DNA from 4 places in the Halomonas sp. HP20-15 genome. Region 2 is predicted to be linked to each of the others. Evidence: predicted binding sites of a transcription regulator. Region 2 holds the regulator's gene; each other region holds the start of a gene.
What was found. The regulator sigma-54, encoded in region 2, starts transcription at its own class of promoters, with help from an activator protein. The targets are predictions, from matches to a motif close to TGGCACNNNNNTTGCTNT.
Positions count from the first base shown of each region.

Region 1: speB (agmatinase) is a predicted target of sigma-54. The motif match lies at 1,359-1,376, and genes of this name have one in related genera.
Region 3: R6258_RS10535 (HAD-IIB family hydrolase) is a predicted target of sigma-54. The motif match lies at 1,476-1,493, and genes of this name have one in related genera.
Region 4: glnL (nitrogen regulation protein NR(II)) is a predicted target of sigma-54. The motif match lies at 1,639-1,656, and genes of this name have one in related genera.

Region 1 covers NZ_JAWQLY010000003.1:355,990-360,280, reverse strand. The annotation lists gene R6258_RS06325 (sigma-54 interaction domain-containing protein) at 1-1,232, opposite strand, end outside; gene speB (agmatinase) at 1,428-2,381, shown strand; gene R6258_RS06315 (YjiH family protein) at 2,460-3,857, shown strand; gene R6258_RS06310 (5-guanidino-2-oxopentanoate decarboxylase) at 3,943-4,291, shown strand, end outside.
Region 2 covers NZ_JAWQLY010000016.1:20,039-24,329, forward strand. The annotation lists gene hpf (ribosome hibernation-promoting factor, HPF/YfiA family) at 1-51, opposite strand, end outside; gene R6258_RS17045 (RNA polymerase factor sigma-54) at 219-1,634, opposite strand; gene lptB (LPS export ABC transporter ATP-binding protein) at 1,805-2,530, opposite strand; gene lptA (lipopolysaccharide transport periplasmic protein LptA) at 2,571-3,092, opposite strand; gene lptC (LPS export ABC transporter periplasmic protein LptC) at 3,089-3,676, opposite strand; gene R6258_RS17065 (KdsC family phosphatase) at 3,680-4,222, opposite strand; gene R6258_RS17070 (KpsF/GutQ family sugar-phosphate isomerase) at 4,233-4,291, opposite strand, start outside.
Region 3 covers NZ_JAWQLY010000007.1:2,630-6,920, forward strand. The annotation lists gene R6258_RS10525 (2-dehydro-3-deoxygalactonokinase) at 1-535, shown strand, start outside; gene R6258_RS10530 (gluconokinase) at 693-1,205, opposite strand; gene R6258_RS10535 (HAD-IIB family hydrolase) at 1,557-2,429, shown strand; gene hrpB (ATP-dependent helicase HrpB) at 2,540-4,291, shown strand, end outside.
Region 4 covers NZ_JAWQLY010000015.1:41,987-46,277, reverse strand. The annotation lists gene glnA (glutamate--ammonia ligase) at 1-594, shown strand, start outside; gene R6258_RS16810 (DUF4124 domain-containing protein) at 725-1,342, shown strand; gene glnL (nitrogen regulation protein NR(II)) at 1,694-2,737, shown strand; gene ntrC (nitrogen regulation protein NR(I)) at 2,824-4,233, shown strand.

The DNA.
Region 1 (4,291 bases), on a different contig from region 2:
AGCCCCGCCGGGGCGCTCATCGCCGGGCTGCCGGACGGCTCGGGAGCGGCGCCGGCTGGCGCGGCTGCCGGCGCACCGATCAGCTCGCCGGGACTCGCCAGCCAGGTGCGCTCCATCCAGTTTTCCAGCTCGCGCACGTTGCCCGGCCAGTCGCGGCCCATCAGTTCCGGCCATACGCGGGGGTGCAGCACCTTGGACTGGCCGTAGCGCTGGTTGAGCCGCGCGAGCTGCAGCTCCACCAGCCCCGGAATGTCCTCGCGGCGCTCGCGCAGCGGCGGCAGGGTCACGGGAATGACGTTGAGCCGGTAGTACAAATCGAGGCGAAAGGCGCCGCTCTCGACCCGCGCGGCGAGATCCTGGTTCGAGGCCACCACCAGGCGAAAATCGACCCGTCGCGAGCGGGTGTCGCCCAGCCGGGTGACTTCGCCATCCTGGATCACCTTGAGCAGCTTGCTCTGCATCGATAACGGCAGCTCGCCGATCTCGTCGAGGAACAGCGTGCCGCCATCGGCCATCTCCAGCACCCCGGCCTTGCCCTGGCGGGCCGCACCACTGAACGCCCCGGGCTGATAGCCGAACATCTCGGACTCGAACAGCGCCTCGGGAATCGCCGCGCAATTGACGTCGATGAACGCTCTCTCATGGCGCTCGCTCCAGCGGTGCAGTTGGCGCGCGAAGGCGGTCTTGCCGACCCCCGATTCGCCGAGCATCAGCACCGTGGCGCCGCTGGGCGCGACCCGCTTGAGCAGCAGCGCCACCTCGCGCATCACCCCGCTGCGCGCTTCCAGACTGTCGAGCTCGAGATCGTCGTCCAGCGCGGAGGCCCCGCCGCGCTTCAGGTGCTCGCTGAAGCGCCGCTGCAACAGCGCGTACTCGTCCTGCAGCAGCTGCAGGTCGGTGAGATCCATCGAGCGCGAGACGATGCGCACCAGCACGCCGTCGAGAAATACCGGATGCGCCTCGGCGATCACCCGCCGGCCGGTGCCGGTATGCTGCATCAACTGCGCCGGCTGGCGGGTGCGCATCACCTCCTGGGTCACCGACGGCGACAGCACGCCGCGCTCGACCAGTTGCTGAACGGTGCTCGCGCGCAGCTCCTCGCGGCTCAGGCCGTACACCGCCGCGCTACCGGGGCTGACATCGCGGATGCGGCCGTCGGCATCGACGATGAAGAAGTGGTCGTGGGCGGTCTCGACGATGGTCTCGAGCACCGCGCTGTCGATGTCGCTCATGGCGTTTCCGGTCACTGGCCGATGCGTTTTTGCATCACGATACATGTATGAATCGCAATCGGCCATTTTCAATTCATTAATGAATCATATTGCTGACTCAACCCCGTAACCACGCCGCTGAATGGCTGGCACGGTTCCTGCAATGTCCAGGGTGTGAGCAGTGAGCGACAATAACGCCCGATCTCAGGAGATAGCATGGACAAGCCGAACCTCAACCAGCCGCTGGGCGGCAACGAGATGCCGCGCTTCGGCGGCCCGGCGACGATGATGCGCCTGCCGACCCAGGCCACAGCCGCCGGCCTGGACGCCGCCTTCATCGGCATTCCCATGGACATCGGCACCTCCAATCGTCCGGGCACCCGGCTCGGCCCGCGCCAGATTCGCGACGAGTCGCGCATGCTGCGGCCCTACAACATGGCGACCCGCGCCGCGCCGTTCGACAGCCTGCAGGTGGCCGACATCGGCGACGTGCCGATCAACACCTTCAACCTGCCCAGGAACCTCGACATCATCAGCGGTTTCTACGACGAGGTGCTCGCCCACGGCTGCGTGCCGCTGACGTTGGGCGGCGACCACACCCTGACCTGGCCGATCCTGCGCGCCATCGCCAACAAGCACGGCCCGGTGGGACTGATCCACATCGACGCCCACGCCGACGTCAATCCGCACATGTTCGGCGAGGAGGTCGCCCATGGCTGCCCGTTCCGCCGCGCCCAGGAAGAGGGCCTGCTCGACAGCCGACGGGTGGTCCAGATCGGCCTGCGCGGTACCGGCTACGCCGCCGACGACTTCGACTGGTGTCGCGACCAGGGCTTTCGCGTGGTGCCCGCCGAACAGTGCTGGTACCAGTCGCTGGCACCGCTGATGGCCGAAGTCCGCGAGCAGATGGGCGACGGCCCGGTGTACATCTCGTTCGACATCGACGGCCTCGACCCGTCCGTGGCGCCGGGCACCGGCACCGTCGAGATGGGGGGCCTCACCGCCCAGCAGGGGCTCGAGATCGTCCGCGGCGCCCACGGCCTGAACGTGGTCGGCGGCGACCTGGTCGAGGTTTCGCCGCCTTACGACACCAGCGGCAACACCGCGCTGATGGGCGCCACCCTGCTCTATGAAATGCTCTGCGTCCTGCCGGGCGTCGAGCGCCGCTGATCCACGACGGCGTTGGTCGTGGCCGGCCGACGCTTTCCGATCCGCTTTCCTGATCGACAACAACAATGGGTAACCACCATGTCTTCCACGCAAGCCACGGCCGCAGGCCGTAACGACAGCAACGCACCCCACGGCGGGCGAATCAACCCCCGGGCGCTGATCAAGTTCCTGATCCCCTCGCTGATCGGGATCGGCATGTTCCTGATCCCGTTTTCCACCGGCGACGGCATCAATATCGGCATGGGCATGCTTGCCGACGGGCTCAAGGCGCTGCTGGGCGCCGCGCTGCCGGCGATCGCCGTGGCCGTGCTGTGCCTGTCGGCGCTGCTCACCGCGCTGGTCAAGCTGACCCGGCCGGGCTGGGCCCGCGAGGGCGCGGCCAACGAGCTGTTCGACGTCGCGCCGCTGTGGTTCGCCATGCGCGTGCTCGGCGCCGCGTTCGCGCTGATGACCTATTTCCAGGTCGGCCCGGCCTTCATCATCGCCGACTTCACCGGCGGGGTGATGCTCAACGACCTGGCGCCGGTGCTGCTGACGTTTTTCTTCTTCGCCGCCCTGCTGCTGCCGTTTCTGGTCGATTTCGGCTTCATGGAGTTCATCGGCAGCCTGGTGCGCAAGCCGTTCCGGCTGATCTTCGGCCTGCCGGGGCGCAGCGCCATCGATGCCACCGCCTCGTGGATGGGCTCCGGCACGGTGGGCGTGCTGATCACCACCCAGCAGTACGAACAGGGCTTCTACAACCGCCGCGAGGCCGCGGTGATCGCCACCAACTTCTCGATCGTGTCGATCGCCTTCGCGCTGCTGGTGACCAGCTTCATCGGCATAAACCATCTGTTCGTGCAGTTCTACCTGACCGTGGTGGTCGCCGGGCTGATCGCCGCCGTCGTGGTGCCGCGCCTGCCGCCGCTGTCGCGCAAGCCGAACAGCTATTACGAGCCGGTGGGCTGCCGGCTCGATGAAGAGAACACCCGCCAGGTGGGGGTGCTGCGCTTCAGCCTCGGTCAGGCCGTGGCGCGCGCCGAAACGGCCCCGGGTCCGCGTGCCCTGACGCGCAGCGCGATACTCAACGTCGCCGACATCTTCCTCGGCCTGCTGCCGCTGGTAGTGGCGATCGGCACCGTGGCACTGATCCTGGCCGAGTTCACGCCGCTGTTCACCTGGCTCTCCTATCCGATGGTGCCGGTGCTCGAATGGCTGCGCATTCCCGAGGCCCAGGCTGCCGCGCCGGCGACCCTGGTGGGCTTTGCCGACATGTTCCTGCCGGCGGTGCTGGCCAAGGACATCGACAGCGAGCTGACACGTTTCGTGATCGCCTGCCTGTCCTTGACCCAGTTGATCTACATGTCCGAAATCGGCGCGCTGCTGCTGAAATCCAAGATCCCGCTCAAGCTCTGGGAACTGGTGGCGATCTTCCTGCTGCGTACGGCGATCACCCTGCCGATCATCGCCTTCATCGCGCACACCTTCGTGTTCTGAAGCGAAGCGACGAGCCACGCGCCTCGGGCCGCGAGCCAAACCGCTCGAAGCCCGAAGCCCAAAGCCCAAAGCCAAAGGATAAACAATGACCTGCGCCGAACTGCTGATCCGCCTGCTGCGCGAGCGCTACGCCGTCGACACCGTGTTCGGCATCCCCGGCGTGCACACCGTCGAGTTGTATCGCGGCCTCGAAGGTCAGGCGATCCGTCACGTCACCCCGCGCCACGAACAGGGCGCCGGGTTCATGGCCGACGGCTACGCCCGCGCCAGCGGCAAGCCCGGGGTCTGCCTGATCATCACCGGCCCGGGGATGACCAACATCGCCACCGCGATGGGCCAGGCGCTGGCCGATTCTGTGCCGATGCTGGTGATCTCCAGCGTCAATCGCCGCGACACCCTGGGGCGTGGCCAGGGGCGCCTGCACGAACTGCCCA
Region 2 (4,291 bases):
ACGCAATGCATCCGTCAGTTCGACGTGATGGCCGGTGATGTTGGCTTGCATGGCACGTTCCTTTTCGACGAGTGGTGGCTCGATTGTAACCCTTTTTGCAGCTTAGCAAACCCCTTGTGGGATGGCGGCCACACGCGTCGCTTTTCGCGAGCTGAGGGCGTAAAAATCGACGTTCCGAGGTGGCGGGGCGTGGCACGTTCCGTGTGCCGGAAGAGACTTCAGGCGAGGCGCTTGCGTTCGCTGGAGGAGGGAATACCCAGCGCTTCGCGGTACTTGGCGACGGTGCGTCGCGCCACCGCGATGCCGTCGGCGGCGAGCAGATCGACCAGTTTGCTGTCGGAGAGCGGCTTGCGCGGCGGCTCGTCGCCGATCAGCTTCTTCAGGCGCGCGCGTATCGCGGTACTGGAATGCGCATCGCCTTCGCCGCCGCCGACATGGCTCGAAAAGAAGTACTTGAGCTCGAAGACGCCACGCGGCGTATGGATGAACTTCTGCGTGGTGACTCGCGAGATGGTCGACTCGTGCATCTCCACGGTCTGGGCGATATCGGCGAGTACCAGCGGTTTCATGGCTTCTTCGCCACGTTCGAGGAAGTCGAGCTGGCGGACCATGATCTCGCGACCGACCTTGAGCAGGGTGTCGTTGCGACTCGACAGGCTCTTGATCAGCCAGCGCGCTTCCTGAAGATGCTGCTTCATGAAGGTATTGTCGTCGCTCTTGTCGGCCCGCTTTATCAAGGCGGCATAGTCGGGTTGGATGCGCAGCCGCGGTAGCGCCTCGGGGTTGAGCTCGATACGCCAGCCCTCGCGAGTGTGGCGGGCAACCAGGTCGGGGATCACGTAATCGTTGCCGCTGGCGTCGAAGACCTGGCCGGGACGCGGGTCGAGGGCGCGGATCAGCGCGATCACCGCATCGAGCTGAGCGTCGTCGAGGCGCAGCCGGCGCTTGAGCAGCTTGCGATCGTCGCCGGCCAGCGCTTCGAGAAACTGACGCACCAGGCGCTTTGCCTGAGGCAGCAGCGGCGTATCGTCGGCCAGCGTAGCCAACTGTAGCAGCAGGCACTCGCGTAGGTCGCGGGCGAATACGCCGGTGGGGTCGAACTGCTGGAGGCGATACAGGACCTGCTCGACATCGGCGACCTTGAGTCCGGCGAGCCCTTGATTGTGCAGGCCTTCCGTCAGCTCGTCGAGCTGACCTTCGAGGTAGCCGTCGATGGTGATCGAATCGATGAGGCATTCGGCGATCGCATGGTCGCGGCTATCGAGCCCGGCCATTTCGAGCTGCCACTGGAGATGATCCTGCAGGCTCTGATCGGCGCTATTGCGCTCGAAGTCGGGGCCGTCTTCACTGCGCCCGGCGCTGGGGGCCAGGTCCTGGTAGGTATCCGACCATTCGCTGTCCAGCGTGAGTTCCTCGGGGATGTCGCTGGCCCAGTCGTCTTCTACCGTCTCGCCGACGGCAGTTTCCCCATAGTCGTCTTCCATCTCCAGCATGGGGTTGGATTCCAGCGCCTGCTGGATCTCCTGGCGTAGGTCCAGCGTCGACAGCTGCAGCAACTGGATGGCCTGCTGCAACTGGGGCGTCATGGTCAGTTGGGTGCCGACCCGAAGCTGCAACGTGGGTTTCATAGCCATGACAACGTGACTTCACTGACAGGGTTTGATCACACGTTATCCTGCCCGGTATGGCCTTGCAAGTATAAAAGCAATAACCATGCCACGATTAAGGCTAATCCCGCTTGGCGATATCTTGCGTGGAATTTCAGGGCTTGACAGCCGACTCTCGGTGAGGCGGCAGCGAGCGCTCAGAGGCGGAACTCGTTACCTAGGTAGACCTCGCGGACCTTCTTGCTGGCGAGTATCGCTTCCGCGCTACCCTCGGCGATGATCTGGCCGTCGCCGACGATGTAGGCGTTGTCGCAGATGTCCAGCGTCTCGCGCACGTTATGGTCGGTGATCAGCACGCCGATGCCCCGGTCGCGCAGTTGGCGAATGATCGACTTGATTTCGCCGACCGAGATCGGATCGACCCCCGCGAAGGGCTCGTCGAGCAGGATGAACGCCGGCTCGGTGGCCAGCGAGCGGGCGATCTCCACCCGTCGGCGCTCGCCGCCGGACAGGCTCATGCCCATGTTGTCGCGAATGTGGGTGATATGGAATTCCTCGAGCAGCTGTTCGAGCTGGCGCTTGCGCCCCGGCTTGTCCAGGTCGCGCCGCGTCTCGAGGATCGCCATGATGTTGTCGGCGACCGATAGCTTGCGAAAGATCGAGGCTTCCTGAGGCAGGTAGCCGATGCCCGCGCGGGCGCGATGGTGCATCGCCGCGCGGCTGAGATCCTGGTCGTCGATACTCACCTCGCCGGCGTCGGCGCGTACCAGACCGACGATCATGTAGAACGAGGTCGTCTTGCCTGCCCCGTTGGGGCCGAGCAGGCCGACGATGCTGCCCTGGCCGATCGACAGGCTGATGTCCTGGACCACGCGGCGATTCTTGTAACTCTTGGCCAGATGTCTGGCGAACAGCGTCTTCATCGCGCGGGACTCTCCTCTAGACTGGCCTCGGCTGTCGGGGTCATTGTTCGGCCGACTTCGGCGTCAGGCTCATGCGCACGCGCTGGTTCTCGGTGCCCTGAACTTGGGAGCGCGCCTGGACCTGACGATTGTCGAGGAAATACTCGACATAGGCGCCGTTGAAGGTATCGCTGGCCTGGTGCAACTCGGCCTGTCCGATCAGCTCGACGCGTCGCTCGCCGGCGTGGTAGATGATCGTATCGCCCCAGCCCTTGACCAGCGGATCGTCGGGCGCCGGGCGCTGTTCGAGATAGGCACGCTCGGCGCCGCCGGTGGCGGTCACCAGGGTCACTTCGCCCTGGTCGTTGCGCTCGATCTCGACACGCTGAGCGGTCAATTTCATGCTGCCCTGCTGCATGTCGACGTCACCGGTGTAGACGGCGGTGCCGGCTCGGTCGTCGAGATCCAGTCGGTCGGCGGCAATGTTGATCGGCTGATTGGCATCGCTGTCCAGCGCCAGGGCCGGCGTGGCGAGCAGTGCCGCACCGGACAGCCCTAGTGCGGCGATAAGGGTGCGCATCATGATCCTGAATCCTCGTCGATCGGCGGGTGATGGCCGCGTACGTTGCCGTTGAGCCGCATGCGTCCGCTATCCAGCCAGGCATCGAAGCGATCGCCGCGCACGCGTTGTTGGAATTTGCGCAGAACGGCCTCGCTTTCACTCCAGGCATGGCCGGTGTCGGCATCGTAAACCAGCACCTCGCTATTGATTTGCCATCCCTGTTCGGGCGCCTCGAGCTGGGCGTCGCCGCTTAGCTTGAGCGGATTGGCGTTGGCCCCCAGCCTACCCGTGTCGGCGCTGGCGAACCAGACCCGGCCGCGGTCGTCGACGAGTCGGGCGTCGGGCGTTTCGAGGTGCGTCACGTCATCGTCGGGGGTATGCGTCAGGCGCGGTGTCTCGAGCCGCTGATGGGCGGTGCCGGCCGCATCGAAGCGGGTCAGCGTGGCGTCTTCCAGATAGTAATCGGGTTCGCCGCTTGCGGCCGTGGAAGGCGGGGCGGGTAGCGAGATATTGCGCTGCTCGATCAGCGCCAGCAGCCCACCCAGCGCGATCAGGATGAGTGCCAGCCACCATTTGTATGAGAGCCGCGAGAGACGCTGGAGCATCGTTCAGTTCCGGCCGTGAAGGTAAGTATCGAGTAGCGCTGCCCAGTGACCCTGCATCTGCAGCAGGCCATCGCAGATGTCGCGTACGGCGCCGTGACCACCGGGGCGTTGGGTGACCCAGTCGGCCTGTTCGCGGATATAGTCTGGCGCATTGGGCACGCTGATGCCGAGCCCCGCGCAGCGAATGGGGGCGAGGTCGGGCAGGTCGTCGCCGCAGTAGGCGATCTGCTCGAACCCGAGGTCCAACGTGTCGAGCAACTCGCGCAGCACAGCCAGCTTGTCGTCGCGGCCCTGGAAGACATGCTCGATACCCAGGGCCGCGGCGCGGCGCGCCACCATCGGCGACTCGCGGCCGGTGATGATCGCTACCTCGACCCCGGCCCGGCGCAGCAGCTTGATGCCCTGACCGTCCTGGGTACTGAAGGCCTTGATCTCCTGACCATCGGCCTGAAAGTACAGCTGGCCATCGGTCATGACCCCGTCGATGTCGAGAACCAGCAGCCGTATATGGCGGGCGCGCTCGGTCAGCTCGGGATGGTCGGTCATCGCTGTCTCCTCAGATCACGCCACTGACGAGCAGGTCGTGCATGTGGATGGCGCCGATCGGGCGATCGT
Region 3 (4,291 bases), on a different contig from region 2:
GGCCTTCGGTGCGCTGTCGCTGTGCAATACCCGGGAGGCGCTGTGTTGCCTGCCGGGCACGCACAGCAAGTGGGCGCGGCTCGTCGATGCGCAACTGGTCGATTTCACCACCGCCATGACCGGCGAGCTCTACCATGCGGTGCGCTTTCACACCCTGCCCGGCGAACCGGCTCGCGAATCGGCGGAGTTCGAGGCCGCGGCGTTCGACCAGGGGCTCGAGGCGGCCGGTCATCCGGCGGGAATACTGCACGCGCTGTTCGAGGCGCGCAGTCGTCATCTCTATTCAGGGTTGGCGAGCGAGCAGGTGGGAAGCTATCTCTCGGGGGTGACCATCGGCAGTGAAGTGCTGAGCCAACGGCGAATTCACCCGCAAGCTGGCGAGGTGATTCTGGTCGGGTCGAGCACGCTCAACGCGCTTTATCGTCGGGCGATGACCGCGGTGGGTTTCGAGGTTCGCGAGATCGATAGCGACCAGGCGACACTGGCCGGTTTGTGCACTCTAGCCGAGCAGCACCAGCGAAAAGCCTCGCATTGAGCGCACCTAATCGCTGTCCGAAATCGAGCGTCTGCGCTTTCAAAGCCAAACGAGCGATGCTGAAAAAGGCGGGCCCTGTGGCCCGCCTTTTTCATGTCAATGGCTCGTAAAATTGCCGGTTCAATAAGCGAGGCATGTCGAGGCAAGAAGCAGACGCTCAGGCGAGCTTCAGATAGCTTTCGAACTGTTCGACGATGGCCTTGGGCGATTCGCGGATATCGACGCGAAAGGCTTCATCGGCAGTCGGCGGCTCCAGCGTGCTCAGTTGGCTGTCGAGCATGTGCTCGCCGGCAAAGAAATGCGAGCCGCGGTTGTTGAGACGCTGCAGCAGGACTTCACGACTGCCGTGAAGGTAGAGAATCTTCAGGTTGGGTGCCCCTTGGCGCAGCACGTCGCGATAATGGCGCTTGAGTGCCGAGCAACCGATGACCACGTGGCGGTTCTCACTTCTATAGCGCCTGAAGATGTCGGCTAACGTGGCCAGCCAGCCTTCTCGATCCTCGTCGTTCAAGGGTTCGCCCCGCGACATCTTGGCGATGCTGGTCGGACTGTGATGATCGTCGGCATCGACGAATTCAGCACCAATTGACGCGGCTACGTCGCGTCCGATGTGCGACTTTCCTGATCCCGAAACCCCCATGACCAGGATGCAATGAGATGTGGTTTCCATGTCGGGGAAGCACTCATTTATTGATGTCAATTTAGCTTCGATACTAGCATTTTTCAGCCGCCAATGGGCGGATTGTCGGGCTGGCATCCGCCATTTTTCGATTAACCGCGACGGGGCTAGCCGATGTCGGGCCACTTTGGCGCGCCACGGCGTATCGCCGGCCCGACATGGTTTTGGGGACCTGAACGAAGCGGGACTATCGACTATCGTGAGGGAGCGGTCGAACCGGCGGTGCATGCGGAGCCCCGCCGGGCTGTCGGTCGCTCCGGTTGGCACGTTCCATGCATGTTCATCGCCATGATGCGGCTCCCGCTGGCTTCGAGGGGCGCCAAGCATTTCCTGGAGGTCGTGATGACGCAACCCATGTCGCAACGCCCGCGCCTGATCTTCACCGATCTGGATGGCTCGTTGCTCGATCACTACAGCTATGACTGGTCGCCTGCCGTGCCGTGGCTGAAGCGTTTGAAGCAGGCGGGCGTCCCGGTGATTCCGGTAACCAGCAAGACCCGCGCCGAGCTGATGTCGCTGCGGCTCGACCTGGGACTCGCCGACTCGCCGTTTATCGCCGAGAACGGCGCGGTGATCGGCTTGCCGGCGAGCTGGCAGCACGCCCGGCTGGACCGTGACCCACGCAATCTCGACGGCCTGTGCGTCAAGACCCCGAGCGTCGACAACGACTTCCTGTGGCGGCGCCTCGAGGTACTGCGCGAGCGGCTCAAGCTGTATTACCGCTGCATGCGCGAGATGACCGTCGAAGAGGTCATGCGCGCGACCGGGCTCGACGAGCCGCAGGCGCGCCAGTCGCGCATCCGCGAGGGCAGCGAACCGCTGCTCTGGGACGATAGCGACGAGGCGCTGGAAGTCTTCCGCAGGGCGCTGCACAACGACGGACTGACGCTGACCCGCGGCGGACACTTCTGGCACGTCATGGGCGATGTCGACAAGGGGCGCTCGTTGCGTTGGCTGATGGCCCGCTTCGAGGCGCTGCGCGGCGAGATGCCCGCGACCCTGGGCCTGGGCGACGGCCCCGACGACACCTCGATGCTCGAGACGGTGGACCAGGCGGTGCTGATTCGCGGCGAGCACCGTCAGCCGGTCTCGATCGTCAATCCGCACCTCTACTGCACCCGTAGCCCAGGCCCGGCGGGCTGGGCGGAAGGGCTCGATTACTGGCTCGGCGAGAGATTCTTCGCGCCTTCCTCGCAGGAGGGCGAGCCTGCATGAGCGGCGTTCCGGCGTTCCGGCGTTCCGGCGTTCCGGCGGTCGGCATTTCGCGTCGCCGGTTGCGATGGTAAAAGTACCGGTCCGTTCGCCATTGTAAGATGGACAAGACGATGACCGCTTCCGATGCCCGGTCCGCAGAAGCCCTGCCGATAGAGGCGCGATTGCCCGAGGTGCGGCGCGCCCTGGACACGCATTCCCGCGCGCTGCTGGTGGCTGAACCCGGCGCCGGCAAGACGACCCGCGTGCCGCTGGCCTTGCTGGACTCACCCTGGTGCGGCGAAGGGCGACTGTTGCTGCTCGAGCCGCGTCGCGTCGCGGCCCGATTGGCGGCCCGCTACATGGCCGAGCGGCTCGGAGAGCCGGTCGGCGAGACGGTGGGCTATCGCATGCGCGGCGAGACCCGGGTAAGTGCCCGCACGCGCCTGGAAGTGGTGACCCAGGGCGTATTGACGCGCCTGATCCAGGACGATCCGATGCTCGAAGGCATCGCGGGTATCGTCTTCGACGAATTCCATGAGCGTAGCCTGGAGGCCGATCTGGGCCTGGCCCTGGCGCTCGACGCCCAGGCCGGTCTGCGCGAGGACCTGCGGCTCTTGGTGATGTCGGCGACGCTCGACGTCGAGGCGCTCGAGGCCGTGCTTGGAGAGGTCCCGCTCATCGACTGCCCGGGGTTGAGCTTCCCGGTGACCACGCATTACCGTCCCCTCAACAGCCGCGACGTCGCGGCGTCCCAGCAGGCCGCCGTGGTCCGCGAGGCGCTGGCCCGCGAGGCCGGCGACGTGCTGGTGATCCTGCCCGGTGTCGGCGAAATCCGCCGGCTGGCCCGGGAACTGGCCGGGCTGTCCGGCGAAGTGGTGGTTCGCGAACTGCACGGCCGGCTGCCGCTCGAGACCCAGCAACAGGCATTGAGCCGCGATACCGACGGGCGCCGGCGGGTCGTACTGGCCACCGCCATCGCCGAATCCAGCGTCACCGTGGACGGCGTGCGCATTGTCATCGATAGCGGTTTCGCCCGCGAGCCGGTCTTCCAGCCTCGCCTGGGGCTGACGCGACTCGCCACGCGGCGGGTCAGCCGGGCCAGCGCCGACCAGCGACGCGGTCGCGCCGCCCGCCAGGGCCCCGGCATCTGCTATCGGCTGTGGGCCGAGGAGCAACCGCTGCCGGCCCACGCCGAGCCCGAGATCCGCCAGGCCGATCTGGCACCGCTGGCCTTCGAGTTGGCGCGCTGGGGGATTGCCGAGCCCGAGGCGTTGGACTGGGTGACGCCACCGCCGTCGGGGGCGCTGGACGCCGGGCGTACCTTGCTGCAACGCCTGGGACTGCTCGACGACGGCCATCGTCTCACCGCGCTGGGTAGGGCCTGTTCGCGCTACCCCGTGCATCCGCGTCTGGCGGTGATGCTCGAGCGGGCCGCCGAGTTCGATGCGCGGTCGCTGGCCTGCTGGCTGGCGGCCCTGCTCGAGGGGCGGGGCGGCGGCGAGGAGCGGGACCTGGCGGCGACCCTGGCCGCGCGGCCCGAGCGGCAGGCCAAGGGCGCGGATCGGCAGTGGCAGCGCGATGCCCGGCGACTGGCCGAGACGCTCGGTTGCGACCTGGCGGTAGGGACGCTTGCGCCGCTCGGCGAACTGCTGGCCATGGCCTATCCCGAGCGGGTGGCGCTGCGCCAGGCACCGGGACGTTTCAAGCTGGCCGCGGGTAGCCTGGCCCTGATCGATGCCGCGCACCCGCTGGGTCACGCCGAGGCGCTGGTCGCGGTGGAACTCGACGGCCAGGCGCAGGGGGCCCGGATCTTCCGCGCCGCCGCGATCGATCCCTCGCGCCTCGGGGCGCTGTTTCCCGAGACCCGGGAGTTCCGTGCCCGT
Region 4 (4,291 bases), on a different contig from region 2:
TCCTCCTTCTGGAAGGATGGCGAGAACCAGTTCGCCGGCGACGAGTACGCGGGGCTGTCCGAGACGGCGCTGTACTACATCGGTGGCATCATCAAGCATGCGCGGGCGCTGAACGCCTTCACCAACGCCTCGACCAACTCCTACAAGCGCCTGGTTCCGGGCTTCGAGGCGCCGGTCATGCTCGCCTACAGTGCGCGCAACCGCAGTGCCTCGATCCGCATCCCGTACACCGCCAGCCCGAAGGGCAAGCGCGTCGAGTGCCGCTTCCCCGACCCGACCGCCAACCCGTACCTGGCGTTCGCAGCGATGCTGATGGCCGGTATCGACGGGGTGAAGAACAAGATTCACCCCGGCGACGCGATGGACAAGAACCTCTATGACCTGCCGCCGGAAGAGGGCAAGTCGGTGCCGACCGTGGCCAACAGCCTTGAGCAGGCGCTCGAAGCCCTCGACAAGGATCGTGCGTTCCTGACCGAGGGTGGGGTGTTCACCGACGACACGATCGATGCCTATATCGAGCTCAAGGGCGAGGACGTCGAGCGCCTGCGCATGACGACTCACCCGGTCGAGTTCGACCTCTACTACAGCTGCTAATCAGCCGAGCGAAGCCAGCCGCTCGATCACAGAGGCCCGCCTTCCCGGCGGGCCTTTTTGCATTACACTGGCGGATATCGTAAATCGCTCAAGTGTCGGCGACAGGCGCGGTGCAAAGGGGTGAAGGATCATGATCAAGCGCGTTTTCGCGGTTCCGCTGCTATGCGTCATCGCACTGGGGATAGCGCCGGGCATGGAGGTTGCCGGGGCGGCCAACGTCTATCGCACGACCGATGCGCAGGGCAACGTGGTGTTCACCGACAAGCCGGTCGGCAACGCCGAGCGGGTCGACCTCGAGCCGTTGACCGTGGTGCCTTCCGCACAGCTCGACGCCGCGCCGCCGCGCACGCAGCGTGCCGAGCCGGCTGCCTCGCGCGACGTCGGCCAGCCCTTCATGCCCTATTCGACCTTCCGCATCGCCGCGCCCGAGGACGGGCAGACCCTGCCCACGGGAGCTGCCGGCAACGTGCAGGTGCAACTGGCCATCGAACCGGCGCTGCGTGAGGATCACAAGGTGCGCTTGCTGGTCGATGGCGCGATAAGCCAGTCGGCCCTGCACAGCTCCGCGTTCATGCTCACCAACCTGGAGCGTGGCGAACATACCCTCATAGCCGAACTGCTCGATGCCGACGGCAAGGTGCGTCATCGCAGTGCGCCGGTCACGCTCTACGTGCAACGCGCCAGCGTCAATCTACCGGCCAATCCCAACAACCCCGCCGGACTGCCACCGAGCCGCACCGGCAAATAGGAAACACTGCACAAATGCCTGCGCGGGCGAATCGCTGCGTTGTGCGGTGCGCGGAATCCTCACATATACCCCATATGCTCCGGTTCCTGTGCTCCGTACGCCTTGCGCTTCATCCCGCTCACCTATTTGTTCCGCGCTTCCTTAGCGGCGCATCGCTCTCTTCGCTGTTTTTGTAAGCGCCGCGTTTTCACCAATGGCGCGCCATCGAGCAGCTTTCTCCGTCCCTATGCACCATAATAGTGCAGAGTGCCTCAGCGCCATGCCCGCCACCCCGCTCGTTTCGGGCCTGGCCAGGCTGGCGCGCTTCTTGCAATCACCAAGCTAACGGATCTCAGGATGTCGAGACGCGCCATGTACCAACGCTTGCTGGAAAATCTGACGACGGCGGTCGTTCTGCTCGACGAGACGCTATGCGTTCGCTGGCTGAACCCGGCTGCCGAAGCATTGCTGGCGGTGAGTCGTGGCCGGGTCGAGGGGACGCGCCTGGAGTGCCTGGAAGGCGAAGGCGGGGCGGTCGCCGGCGTGTTGCGCAAGGCGCTCGCTGAGTACCACCCCTTCACCCAGCGCGAGGCCATATTGCTGCTGGCCGGCGGCGAGGCGATTACCGTCGACTTCACCGTCACGCCACTGTCGGAAGCCGAGCTGCTGCTCGAGATCGAGCCGCGCGACCGGCTGCTGCGCATCTCCCGCGAGGAAGCGCTGGTCGCCCGCCAGGAAACCATCAAGGTGCTGTCGCGCGGGCTGGCGCACGAGATCAAGAATCCGTTGGGCGGGATTCGCGGCGCGGCGCAGCTGCTCGAGCGCGATCTGCCGGATCCGCAGCTGGCCGAGTTCACCCGGGTGATCGTCGAGGAGGCCGATCGTCTGCGCGACCTGGTCGATCGCATGCTCGGCCCCAACCATCTGATTCGCCACGAGCCGCTCAACGTGCACCGGGTGCTCGAGCGGGTGCGCGCACTGCTCGAGGCCGAGCATCCCCGGGTCGGCTATGTACGCGACTACGACCCCAGCCTGCCCGACCTCTACGGCGACGAGTCGCAACTGATCCAGGCGGTACTCAACGTGGCGCGCAACGCCGTCCAGGCGATGGAGGAGAGCGGCACGCCGTCACCCAGGCTGACGCTGCGCACCCGGGCCCGGCGTCAATTCACGCTGGGTGCCGAGCGTCACCGGCTGGTCTGCGAGGTGGCGGTGATCGACAACGGCCCGGGGATCCCCGCGGCGCTGCGCGAGACGCTGTTCTACCCGATGGTCTCGGGGCGCGCCGAGGGCAGCGGGCTGGGGCTGTCGATAGCCCAGTCGATCCTGCATCAGCATCAGGGGCTGGTCGAGTGCGACTCGCATCCCGGATGTACCGAGTTCCGTCTATTGATGCCGCTGGACGCCCATCACTAGCCGGACGGAGCACTACGACAGCGCCGGATGCGCTGAGACTGCGACATTCGCCGGAGGCGAAACCATGCTACCCGCTGGAGGGCTTTATGAATGATGTCGCCCGTATCGTCATCGTCGACGACGACCGAGCCATACGCTGGGTGCTGGAGCGCGCCCTGGCCCAGCCGGACCTGGAGGTGGCCAGTTTCGACCGGGCCGATACCGCCCTCGAGGAGATCCTGAGCTATCCGCCCGACGTGCTGCTCACCGACATCCGCATGCCGGGGCTCGATGGCCTCGACCTGCTGGCGCGCGTTCGCGAGGCCTGCCCGGACCTGCCGGTGATCGTGATGACCGCGCACTCCGACCTGGACAGCGCGGTGGCCTCCTATCAGGGCGGCGCCTTCGAGTACCTGCCCAAGCCGTTCGATGTCGACGACGCCCTGGCGCTGGTGCGCCGCGCGGTGGCTCATGCCCGCGAGCGTGCCTCGCCGGCGGTCGCGCCCGAGGGATTCTCGGCGGACATCATCGGCGAGGCGCCGGCGATGCAGGAGGTCTTTCGCGCCATCGGCCGGCTGTCGCAGTCGCATATCACCGTGCTCATCAACGGCGAATCGGGGACCGGCAAGGAGCGCGTCGCCCAGGCCCTGCACCAGCACAGCCCGCGCAGGGCGAAGCCGTTCATCGCCCTGAACATGGCGGCGATCCCCAAGGATCTGATGGAGTCCGAGCTGTTCGGCCACGAGAAGGGCGCCTTCACCGGCGCCACCGCCCAGCGTCGCGGGCGCTTCGAACAGGCCGACGGCGGCACGCTGTTCCTCGACGAGATCGGCGACATGCCGCCCGACACCCAGACCCGGCTGCTGCGGGTGCTGGCTGACGGCGAGTTCTACCGGGTCGGCGGTCATCTCTCGGTCAAGGCCGACGTGCGGATCATCGCCGCGACCCATCAGAACCTCGAGACGCTGGTCAAGGAGGGGCGCTTTCGCGAGGACCTGTTTCATCGTCTCAACGTGATCCGCGTGCACCTGCCCAAGCTCGCCGAGCGGCGCGAGGACATTCCGCGCCTGGCCCAGCACTTTCTCGCCGAGGCCGCCAAGGAGTTGTCCACCGAGCCCAAGGTGCTGACCCGCGATGCCGAACTGCATCTCACCAAGCTGCCCTGGCCGGGTAACGTGCGCCAGCTCGAGAATACCTGCCGCTGGCTGACGGTGATGGCCTCGGGCCGCGAAGTGCTGATCGACGACCTGCCGCCGGAGCTGCGCGACGTCGAAGGTACCGAGGCGGCCAGTGGCGATTGGCGCGGCGCCTTCCGCGAGTGGGCCGATCGGGCGCTCGCCGCCGGGCATACCCACTTGCTGGAGGAGGCGGTGCCGGATTTCGAGCGCATCCTGATCGAGACCGCGCTCAAGCACACCGGTGGGCGCAAGGGCGAGGCGGCGGAACTGCTGGGCTGGGGGCGCAATACACTGACGCGCAAGGTCAAGGTACTGCTGCCGGCGCTGGCGGAGGAGTGAACCCTCCAGCACCGCAGCGTGCTGGCGCGGGGGTTTATCCGCTATCCTTGGGTGAGAT